DNA from 2 places in the Pseudarthrobacter sp. rb genome. Region 2 is predicted to be linked to the other one. Evidence: predicted binding sites of a transcription regulator. Region 2 holds the regulator's gene; the other holds the start of a gene.
The links. Region 2 encodes HrcA, which represses chaperone genes, less so after heat shock. Its sites were predicted from a motif close to TTNGCACTCGNNNNNNNCGAGTGCNAA; they were not measured.
Positions count from the first base shown of each region.

Region 1: a site for HrcA is predicted at 1,755-1,781, ahead of ACWRN3_RS10210 (Hsp20/alpha crystallin family protein). Genes of this name have one in related genera too.

Region 1 covers NZ_JBWJAR010000006.1:117,546-123,303, forward strand. The annotation lists gene ACWRN3_RS10200 (histidine phosphatase family protein) at 1-159, shown strand, start outside; gene ACWRN3_RS10205 (NAD(P)H-hydrate dehydratase) at 143-1,072, shown strand; gene ACWRN3_RS10210 (Hsp20/alpha crystallin family protein) at 1,257-1,679, opposite strand; gene ACWRN3_RS10215 (FAD-dependent monooxygenase) at 2,271-3,902, opposite strand; gene ACWRN3_RS10220 (hypothetical protein) at 3,926-4,489, opposite strand; gene ACWRN3_RS10225 (S9 family peptidase) at 4,645-5,758, shown strand, end outside.
Region 2 covers NZ_JBWJAR010000002.1:280,165-285,922, reverse strand. The annotation lists gene lepA (translation elongation factor 4) at 1-97, shown strand, start outside; gene hemW (radical SAM family heme chaperone HemW) at 123-1,352, shown strand; gene ACWRN3_RS04030 (DUF4870 domain-containing protein) at 1,412-1,822, opposite strand; gene ACWRN3_RS04025 (DUF3097 domain-containing protein) at 1,942-2,793, opposite strand; gene hrcA (heat-inducible transcriptional repressor HrcA) at 2,965-3,978, shown strand; gene dnaJ (molecular chaperone DnaJ) at 4,067-5,194, shown strand; gene ACWRN3_RS04010 (16S rRNA (uracil(1498)-N(3))-methyltransferase) at 5,197-5,758, shown strand, end outside.

The DNA.
Region 1 (5,758 bases), on a different contig from region 2:
GCCACAGAAGCCATCCTTAACGCCTCGATCACCCGGTTCGTCCGGCCCTCCGGAGTGGGGCCGTGGACGCTGGAAAGCTTCAATGTGGCCGACCACCTGGCGGAGCAGGGCGTCGCTGTCACCGAGCACGCGGGAGACACCAGTGTCCGGCCGCGGTGACCCCTCCGGCGCCACCCTGGTAGCGCCGTCACTCCTGCGCGAATGGCCGCTGCCGGCGCCGGGCGCGGACAAGTATTCACGCGGGTCGGTGCTGGTGGTGGGCGGGGCCCGGGCCACTCCCGGCGCTGCACTGCTGGCCGGGGTTTCGGCCCTGCGCGCTGGGGCCGGGAAGCTCACACTGGCGGTGGCGGAATCGGTGGCCGTGCAGCTGGGGGTTGCTTTGCCGGAGTGCGGCGCCATTGGCCTGCCGGAAACCCCGGGGGGATCCGTCAAGCCGGAGCTGGCGCCAATAGCCTCCTACCTGGACCGGGCGGACGCCGTGCTGGTGGGGCCCGGACTGGATGATCCGGACCTGGCCGGCGAACTGCTCGAGGCGCTGCTGGAACACGAGGCAAGCCGTGACGGCAGCTCCGATCCTGACGGCACTGAAGGACCCGCCGTCGTCCTCGATGCCTACGCACTGGCCGCCCTGGTGCAGCTCAAGGACCAGCTGGACCCCTGGCGCGGCCGGCTGATCCTTACCCCGAACCCCACGGAAGCGGGGATCCTGCTGGGACGGGATGTGGAGGACCTCGAAAAGGACCTCCCGGAGATCTCCGCGAAGTTCGGCGCCGTGGTCAGCTGCCAGGGGCTCATCACCCAGCCGCCCGGGCTGGAGCCGGACGAGCCCGAACTGTGGAAAATCACCACGGGGTACGGCGGCCTGGGCACCTCCGGCAGCGGCGACGTCCTGGCCGGAGCGATTGCCGGGCTCCGTGCCCGCGGAACCACCGGCGCCCAGGCGGCCTGCTGGGGCACCCACCTGCACGCGGCGGCGGCGGACCGGCTGGCGAGCAGGCTGGGGCCGCTGGGATTCCTGGCCCGCGAACTCGCCGATGAACTGCCCGCCCTGATGCTGGAACTCAGCGTCTGACGCAAGGCTTCAGCGGCGGGGCCCAGACGCGTCGATGGCCCCCGGCCGAAGCCGGGGGCCACCGTGGCGGGAGGTTAAGGCCTACGCTGCCGATGCGCTGTCTGGCGCTGTGGCGTGCACAGAATGGCGATTCGCCCCGAAAAGGCAGCCAACAGATGTGCCCGCCTCCCGGTCCTGTGTGAAACTAAGCGGCGATTTCCTGCTTTGCCCCCTTCGTTTCGATCTCGATCTTGCGCGGCTTGGCCTTTTCGGCGACCGGAATGCGCAGCGTCAGGACTCCTGCGTCGTAGCTGGCCTTGACATGTTCGGTGTCCAGAGTGTCGCCAAGGATCAGCTGGCGGCTGAAGACGCCGCGCGGCCGTTCAGAGGCGACCAGTTCGGTGTCCTTGCCCGCCGGGTCCGGGCGTTCGGCCCGCACCGTCAGGACATTCCGTTCAACGTCCAGGTCCACCGAGTCCACCGAAACGCCGGGCAAATCGAAGGCCACGACGAATTCCTGGTCCTCACGCCATGCATCCATCGGCATCGCCGCCGGGCGTGCAGCCGTGCCGAGGACCTGCTGGGCCAGCCTGTCCAGCTCGCGGAACGGATCGGTTCGCATCAACATGGCTCTCCCTCCTCGTAAGAGATGGTCCAACACAGTTTCCGTATCAGCCGATCTGTAGTGGCTGATATAGATTTTGTAGCACTGCAGCAGCAAGTCTGCAAGGGCTTGCAGCAGCGGATTCCGGTTTATTTCCTGCCCCTGCCCGGGCACGGAAAAAGGGCCTTCCACCTGCGCATGCGCAGCCGGCAGAAGGCCCTTTTTAAGGTTCGCGGTCAGTCCCTGGTGGGGTCCGGACGGAGCGGAGCAGGGCCTGGATCCGGGACGGGCAACGGGCCCGGGGGCGCCGGCGCAGGGAACGGATTCGGGGACGGCGGGCCGGGCGGCCGTGGCTGGGTGGGGTCCGGGGACGTGGGCTCCGGGCCGGGGTCCGGCGGAAACGGCTCAGGTTCGTGCACTGGCGGGATGGTCATGAACTTCCCCTCTCACACTGGGCGGATGTGCCTTGGACTGACCAGACTACGCTTGCCGTCCGCCCGCAACCACCCTCCCTCCCCCGGGTTGCTCCATCAGGTTTGGTCCCTAAACACCGGTTTTAGGAGCCATAAGTGATGGAGCATTCCGACGACGGGAGGTTACCAAGGTGGGCCGCGTTCAGTCGGGTGCGGCACCGACCAGCCGAAGCCAGGCACGCAGCTGGACCGGGTCCGCCTCGCCGCAGCGGAAGCCCACGTACCCGTCGGGGCGGACCGCAACCACACCCTGCCCCGGGTGGCTGGTGAGCCGGTGGACGTGGAGCAGCGGGCCCTGCCCCTCTGCCGGCAGGAGGGTGCGGAGGGCAGCCGAAGCGACCGGTTCGGCGTCGCGCTCCAGTAAAAGGTGGATACCCGGCACGGAGGTCAGTTCGTGAAGGCGGACCAGCCGGCCGTCGACCGAAGCCGACGCATCCGGCAACCGTACTCCCGGCCTCGGCCACGCTTTGGCCGGAGGCGTGCCGTCACGGGAAATGACGCTGTTCCGGTAGTGCACGAACGGCTGGGCCAGCAGCCTGATGCCCTTGGACGTGAGCCACCGCTGCCGGAGCAACAGCGGCAGGGCCGGAGCAAGGAGGGGAAGGACGTTGCGGGCAAGGCGGGCGGCGGGATGCGGTGAGGCTTCTCCAAAAAAGATGACATGCGTCAGTGCCAGCACCCGCCGGGCGGCAAGCCGCCGCTCCTGCCCATAGGTTTCCAGCAGTTCCGGGAGCGGCCTGCCTGCCGTCGAGGCGAAACCGAGCTTCCAGCCCAGGTTGAGGGCGTCGAGGATGCCGTTGTTCATGCCCTGGCCGCCTGCCGGGGAGTGGGCGTGCGCGGCATCACCGGCCAGGAAAATGGGATCATTGCCGAACGTACTGGCAATCCTGTGCTGCAGCGGGATTTGCGCCGACCAGCGCACCTCGCGGACTGCGGCGCCGAGCCCCGACTCCCGGACCAGGCGCGCCACGTCCTCCGCCGGGACGGGCGGACCCAGCTGGCCGAAGCGCGCTTCGGGTGAGGGCACTGCCGGGCGGGTGGCCAGCATCCGCCAGGTGGCCCCCTCACCCAGGGCGAAGAGAAAGACCAGCCCCGCCTGCCCCACGGCGACGTGCAGCAGCCCGGAGTCCAGGGAACCATCCAGTTCCAGGTCGGCCATCACCGCTTCCACCCCGTACGGGCCGCCGCGCCACTGAGCGCCGAGGAGGCCCCTGACCGTACTCGACTGCCCGTCGCAGCCCGCGAGAAACCGGCTGCGATGCACTCCGCGGCCGCCGTGAACGTCCTGCAGATCGGCGTGTACGGGTCCTTCCGAAAGCGCCGGCACTCCGCCGCTTTCCACTGTGAGGCCGTGGAAGAGTCCGCGGAATTCGACGCCCCAGTCCACAGGCACGCCCCTGGCGTGGAGGGCCTGCCAGAGAACGTCCTCGACGTCGGCCTGGCGGACCATGGTCAGGTGCGGGAAGGCGGTGTCCGGGAGGTCGGCGTGGCCGAGCCGTGCCTCGACTGTACGGCGGCCCAGGTGGATGCGTGCTTCGGGGGTGGTGTCCGCGCGGTTCAGCAGTTCCTCGGTCACCCCGAGCGGGCGCAGGCCCTCAAGGGCCCGGGCATGCAGCATCATGGCCCGGGACGGGCGGACCCGGTGTTCACGCCGGTCCACCACCCGGACGGTGGCGCCGTGCGCATGGGCCTGAAGGGCCGTGGCGAGCCCCGCGGGCCCCGCGCCCACCACTAGGACGTCGGTGTCCGCCGTCGGACTTTTCCAGCCCGCCATGCCCGCGCCATCATTCCTGCCCGTCACGCCTCGGCAAGGAGCCGCCACCAGGCGTGGTCGGACGAGGATGCCGCCAGCATTCGGGCGGGGTCAGCGAGCACCTCGTCCCGGCGCAGCCCGGGAAGGACCTTGTAGCTGATGGAGCCGGGAACACTGACCAGTTCCAGGATCCGCCAGAGGGCCGCAGCATACTTGCGGGCCTGCTCGGCGCCGTCCCACTCGTACAACCCGCGGTAGGCGCCGAACGTGTCGTGGGCGCACCAGAGCTTGGAGACAAAGCCCGGGAACCCCACGAACAACGGTGTATTCAGCAGGCTTTCCACCTCGAACAGGCGGTGCGCCCGCCCCCGCACCCACCTGAGCGTGAACGCCACCACCAGCACGCAGGGCTCGCTTGGCTGGCGGTCGACGGCGGTCTCCCGGTAGACGCGCGATGTGCTTCCGTCCGCGAAGCGCAGCACCCGGCCCACATGGTCTTTGGGAAGATGCACCCGCCGCCGGGCGAGCATAATGCATGACGTTCCCACACCGCGGGCAACGGCAAGCCATGCGGTGGACCGCGGAGCAGGCCCGGTTTCGTGGGTCATCGTGTTCTCCTCTCCCTGCGCACCTCAGCGCCCTTCCAGCCTGCCCGGCACTGCTGAGGGGTCCCAGAGTCTTTCGCCCTCCTTTCCGCTCGCCGCCTCTCCCCCGTCAGCGAACGTCCTGCCGACTTGCCGGAGGGGGTCTATATATTGAATCCATGACCTCCACTTCCCTGCAGGATTCCACCGGTACTGCGATCCCGGCGCCCCCGGTTGCCAAGAAGATCCCCACCGAGCGCACCCACCACGGGGAGACGTTCGTGGACAACTACGAGTGGCTGCGGGACAAGGAGTCGCCGGAGGTGGTGGAGCACCTCCGGGCCGAAAACACCTACCAGGAAGCCGTCACGGCGCACCAGGAACCGCTCCGCGAGGCGATCTTCCAGGAGATCAAGGGCCGCACCCAGGAAACCGACCTTTCCGTCCCGCACCGCAAGGACGGCTGGTGGTACTTCAGCCGCTCCGCGGAGGGCAAGGAATACGGCATCCACTGCCGGGTGAAGGCACAGGACACCGGGGACAAGGTGGCCGACTGGACTCCGCCGGCAGTGGAGGCAGGGGTAGGGATTCCCGGCGAAGAGATCCTCCTCGATGGGAACGTTGAAGCCGAGGGCAAGCCATTCTTCTCGGTGGGGGGCACCGCCGTCACCGTTGACGGAAACCTGTACGCCTACGCGGTGGACAACGCCGGCGACGAACGGTTCACGCTGCGGATCAAGGACCTGCGCACCGGCGAACTCCTGCCGGATGTCATCGAGAACATCTTCTACGGAGTTGCGTTCTCCCCGGACGGCACCCGCCTGTTCTACACCGTGGTGGACGAGTCCTGGCGCCCCTACCAGGTGAAGGCGCACGTCCTGGGCACCCCGGTGTCCGACGACGTGGTGGTCTACCAGGAGGACGACGCCGCCATGTGGCTGGGCTTCGAGCTGTCCGCGGACCGGCGCTACCTGGTGCTGGGGATCGGATGCTCGGAGTACAGCGAAACCAGGCTGCTGCGTTTCGACGATCCCACCGCCGCCGTCACCACCGTGATTTCCCGCAACGAACGCGTCCTGTACGAGGCCGAGCCTTTCCTGCTCGACGGGCAGGAAAGGATCCTGCTCACCCACAACCGCAGCGCCATCAACTCCATGGTTTCCCTGGCTGACCCGGCCGAGCTGGAAAAGCCGCTGGCGGAACAAACCTGGCAGACCGTCGTCGGGCATTCCGACGACGTCCGCGTCAACGGCGCGGGCGTCACCGCCACGCACCTGATCGTGTCCATCCGCA
Region 2 (5,758 bases):
GCGCATGAAAATGGTGGGAACGGTGGAGGTTCCGCAGGAAGCGTTCATCGCCGCCCTCACCACCGACGAATCAAAGGACAAGGCCAAGAAGAAGTGACCACCGCGCAGGCGGGGACCCGCTGATGCCCAGCGTCCTTCCCCTCGGCGACCCGGCGCCGTCGGACGGTCTGCTGCCTCCACAGGCAGCGGACGGTGCGGCGGCCCGGGCCTTTGGCCTGTACGTCCACATCCCGTTCTGCGCCGTGCGCTGCGGGTACTGCGACTTCAACACCTACACCGCCACGGAACTGGGCGGCGGCGCCTCACAGGATGCTTACGCCCAAACCGCCGTGTCGGAAGTGTCCCTGGCCGGCACCGTGATGGCACGTTCCGGGCTGCCGCAGCGCAAGCTCAGCACGGTCTTTTTCGGGGGCGGCACGCCCACCCTGCTGCCGGCAGATGACCTCGCACTGATCCTTCGCGCAGCCATCGACCAGTGGGGCATCGAGGACGGCGCCGAGGTCACCACCGAAGCCAACCCCGATTCGGTCACCCCCGAATCCCTCGCCGTCCTCAAGGAGGCGGGCTTCACCAGGGTCTCCTTCGGCATGCAGTCCGCCGTCCCGCACGTGCTCAAGGTCCTGGACCGCACCCACACGCCCAGCAGGGTTCCGCAGGTGGTGCAGTGGGCGCGGGAGGCCGGACTGGACGTCAGCCTGGACCTGATTTACGGCACACCGGGGGAGTCGCTGGACGACTGGCGCCACTCCCTGGAAACTGCCCTCTCCTACCAGCCGGACCACATCAGCGCCTACGCCCTGATTGTCGAGGACGGGACCAAGCTGGCCGCCCAGATGCGCCGCGGCGAGGTGCCGGGAATTGACGACGACGACCACGCCGACAAGTACGAACTCGCCGACCAGCTCATCACCGAAGCCGGACTCGGCTGGTATGAGGTCAGCAACTGGGCGCGAAGCCCGGAGCACGCGTGCCGCCACAACCTGGCCTACTGGCGTGGCGACGACTGGTGGGGCATCGGCCCCGGCGCACATTCGCACGTGGGCGGGGTGCGCTGGTGGAACGTGAAGCACCCGTCCGCCTATGCGAACCGTCTGGCCCAGGGGCATTCGCCTGCGGCGGGCAGGGAGACCCTGGATGCCGGGACCAGAAACCTGGAGCGGGTAATGCTGGAGGCGCGCCTGCAGTCAGGGCTTGAAGTCTCCACTCTTGGCTCTGCCGGCCGGCACGAAGTGGCCGGCCTGATCGCTGACGGCCTGGTGGAGCCCGTCGCTGCTTTCCAGGGCCGTCTGGTCCTCACGCTCAAGGGCAGGCTCCTGGCGGACGCGGTGGTCCGCCGTATCCTGCCCGACTGACTGGGCGGACGCCCGTCGGATCCGCGCTGCGGGGCCAGTGGCCCCGCAGCTCTGAGCGGCTACTTAATCCAGCGCAGGTTGTACTGGTAGCGGTGCGGCTGGCCCTTGTTGACGTGGATCCCTGCTGCCACGGAGAAGCAGGTGAGCGCCACCCAGATCAGAGTGGCGATGACCGCGAAGATGTTTCCCACATAGGGGATGAACACCAGGATGTTGGCCAGCACGGCGGCGATGGTGGGCGGCAGGCTGAAGTTCAGCGCTTCTTTGGATTCCTGCGCGGTAAATGGCCCGCGGTCACGGAAGATCAGGTAGATCAGCAGCGAGGGGACACACCCCAGGATCCCACCGAAATGCGCGAGCGTGGCCCATTGGCGGTCTTCGCTGGCCGTGAGCGGCAGCGCATTGGCGGGGACGCCATGGTACTCGGAGCGGCCCTGGCCGTCCCTGTGATCACGTGCGTTTTCTGCCACAGTCTGTTCCTTCGGAGGTGCAAGTGGTGCTGACTTCATATATGGGCGCGGTGTGCAGCGGCCTTGGGAAAAGGCGCTGCATTACCAAGAATACTGGCTCCCGGGCCGGTGTCCGGCCTTCAGGGGGCGGTGAGGAAGTCGATGACTTCCTCAACCCGCCCCAGCAGCGACGCTTCCAGGTCCGCGTACGTACGTACGGCGCCCAGTAGTTTTTGCCATCCCAGGCCGATGTCCTCCTTGGTGGCGTGCGGCCAGCCAAAGGCCTTCAGGATTCCGGTCTTCCAGTCCTGTCCGCGGGGCACGGACGGCCATTTGTCAATGCCCAGGACAGCGGGGCGGATCGCCTGCCAGACGTCCACATAGGGGTGGCCGACGATCAGGACATTTCCGGCCGCGCCGGGGGATGCCATGACGGCGTCGGCTATGCGGGACTCCTTGGAGTCAGGGACGAGGTGGTCCACGAGCACGCCGAGGCGACGGCCCGGACCGGGTTTAAAGGCGGCAACTGCGGCGGCGAGGTCGTCAATGCCGTGCAGGGGTTCGACGACGATGCCTTCCACCCGAAGGTCGTCTCCCCAGACCTTTTCCACCAGTTCGGCGTCGTGCTTGCCCTCCACCCAGATGCGGCTTGCCTTGGCGACCTGGGCCCGCTGGCCGGAGACCCGGACGGAGCCTGAGGCTGTCCTGCCGGCGGCGGGGCCGGCGGCTGCCGGCCGGGCGGCGGGAGGCATCAGCCGGATGGGCCGGCCCTCAAGGAGGAAACCGAAGCCGAGCTTGAAGGACCGGGACTTCCCGCGGCGGTCCTCCAGGGCCACGACGTGCATGCCGCCGGACTTTTCCACCCGGGTGACGGCGCCGACCCAGCCTGACTGGACATCCTCGAGCACCATGCCCCGCTCCACCGGAACCTCGGGCAATTCCGCCTTGGCCGGGGCGGAAATGCCGCGGGGCCCCCAGTTTTGGTAATCCATGGATTCGATCCGCCTAGCGCTAGGTCCTCCGCACCGGAATTTCGCCCGGAGCGGTACCAATGCTAACAACGGGCCGAGGCATAATAGACTGTTAGCACTTAGGCATGTCGAGTGCTAACACTGGTGGCACCTGGCGGGGTATGCGCCCCGGACCATGGATGGAGGTGGAGAGTGAGCGAGCCACGCAAACTGGAAGTGCTGCGGGCCATCGTGGAGGACTACGTCCACTCCCGCGAACCGGTCGGGTCAAAGGCCCTGGTCGAGCGGCATCATCTGGGCGTTTCCAGCGCAACCATCCGCAATGACATGGCGGCCCTTGAAGACGAGGGATTGATCACTGCCCCGCATACCAGTGCAGGGCGAATTCCCACAGACAAGGGCTACCGGCTCTTTGTCGACCAGATCTCGGCAGTCAAGCCCCTGTCGGCAGCGGAGCGCCGGGCCATCCAGTCCCTCCTGGAAGGCGCAGACGACCTCGACGACGTCCTGGACCGCACCGTCCGGCTGCTGTCGCAGCTGACCAACCAGGTGGCTGTGGTCCAGTATCCGCACCTCAGCAAGGCACTGGTGCGCCACATCGAGTTCGTGCTCCTGGCCCCCCGCAAGGTGCTGGTGGTGCTGATTGCCAACAGCGGCAAGGTGGAGCAGCGGGTCATCGACGTCGGCCAGGACCTTGGCGACGACGCACTGGCCGCGCTCCGTACCCGCTTCCTTGCCGCGCTGGCCGGAACTCCGCTAAGCCAGCTGGCCAAGGCGCTCCCCGCCGTCGTAGCCGGAACTGCGCACGGCCAGCGCCAGGCCGCGCACGCGCTGGCGCATGGACTGGAGGGCCTGGCACAAAACACCAGGGAGGACCGGATGGTCATGGCCGGAACGGCGAACCTGGCCAGGTCCAACGTGGATTTCCCCCTCAGTATCGGCCCCGTGCTCGAGGCACTGGAGGAGCAGGTGGTGATGCTGCGGCTGCTGAGCGAAATGGCCCAGGACCACCGGGGAGTGGCCGTCAGTATCGGAAGGGAAAACCCTTATGACGGCCTTGCCGAAGCCTCCGTGGTGGCCACCGGCTACGGCCCGGACAGCGCCGCGAAGGTAGGGATCCTCGGCCCAACCAGGATGGACTATCCCACCACCATGGCCGCCGTCAGGGCTGTGGCCCGCTACCTTTCCAGGATTTTGGGGCCCTGACTCTTCGCCGCCGGAGCCTTTTCGGGACCGGACCACAGAGCGGGGCCGCCCACACTGAACGCAGTACAACAAGGAAGAGATACGAACTTTGAGCAGCCACTATGACGTCCTTGGAGTCTCACCCGAAGCTACGGGCGAAGAGATCAAAAAGGCCTACCGCAAACTGGCCCGCACCCTTCACCCGGACGTAAACCCCGGTGCGGACGCTTCAGAACGCTTCAAGGCAGTAACTCACGCCTACGAGGTCCTTTCCGACCCCCAAAAGCGGAGGATCTACGACACCACGGGCAACGAGAACGGCACGGACAACGGCTTCGGCGGTGCCGGTTACGCAGGCCAGGGCTTCGCATTCCAGGACATCTTCGACACCTTCTTCGGCGCCGGGGGCACCTCCGGCCCGGCTTCCCGCGTCCGCCGCGGCCAGGACGCCCTCATCAGCGTCCGGATCGACCTTCGCGACGCCGTGTTCGGCGTGAACAAGAAGCTCGAAGTGGACACTGCCGTGGTCTGCCCCACCTGTGACGGATCCTGCTGCCGGCCCGGCACCCACCCGGAGCGCTGCGACATCTGCGGCGGCAGCGGCCAGGTCCAGCGGGCCGTGCGCTCCATCCTGGGCCAGGTCATGACGGCCGCCCCCTGCGGCACCTGCGAAGGCTTCGGCACGGTCATCAAGGATCCCTGCAACGAGTGCAGCGGCCAGGGCCGTATCCGCAGCCGGCGGTCGCTGACCATCAAGGTTCCCGCCGGTGTGGCCACCGGAACCCGGATCCAGCTCGCCGGGCAGGGCGAAGCCGGACCTGCAGGTGGACCGACCGGTGACCTCTACGTGGAAATCCGCGTCAACAATGACGCCACCTACGTACGGGAAGGCGATGACCTGCACGCCACGCTGCACATCCCCATGACGGCGGCCGCACTGGGCACGGACGTCAGCCTGGAAACGTTCGACGGTACGCAGGACATCGACGTCAAGCCCGGAACTCAGTCCGGCGAGATCATTACCCTGCGTGGCCTGGGTGTCACGCACCTGAGGGGATACGGCCGCGGGGACCTGAAGGTCCACCTCCAGGTGGACACTCCGGCCAAGCTCGACCCGGCACAGGAGGACCTCCTCCGGCAGCTCGCCAAGCTCCGCGGCGAACAGCTCACCGAGGGCAAGCTCGCCGCCAGCGGCGGCATGTTCGCCAAGCTCCGGGACCGGCTCGGTAACCTGTAGCGGTGAGCAACCCCGTCTTCTTCACCTCCGCCGGTTCACTGGCGGGCATGGTGCCCGGCCGGATCTTTGTCCTCGAAGGGGCGGAGGCCCGGCATGCAGTGACCGTCAAACGCCTGTCTCCGGGCGAGCCGGTGGACATTGTCGACGGCGCCGGCGCCCGCATGAGCGGAAAGGTCGTCTCCGCCGCGGCCTCGGGACTTGGAGTGGAGTGCGGCGCACTGGCAATGGAAGACCGGCCGGACGTCCGCTTGGTCCTGGTTCAGGCCCTGGCCAAGGGCGACCGCGACGAACTGGCCATTGAAACCGCCACCGAGCTGGGCATCGATGCCGTCATACCCTGGCAGTCGGAACGGTCCATCGTCCGCTGGAAAGGTGACAGGGCCGCCCGCGCCCATGCCAAGTGGGAGTCCACTGTGGCCGCCGCCGCCAAACAGGCGCGGCGCGCCTGGATCCCCGAGGTCCGGGCCGCCGTCGATACTGCCGGGCTTTCCGCCGCCGTGGAGGGTGCAGACCTGGCCGTCATCCTCCACGAAGATGCCGTGCGTCCGCTGCGCACCGTCCTGG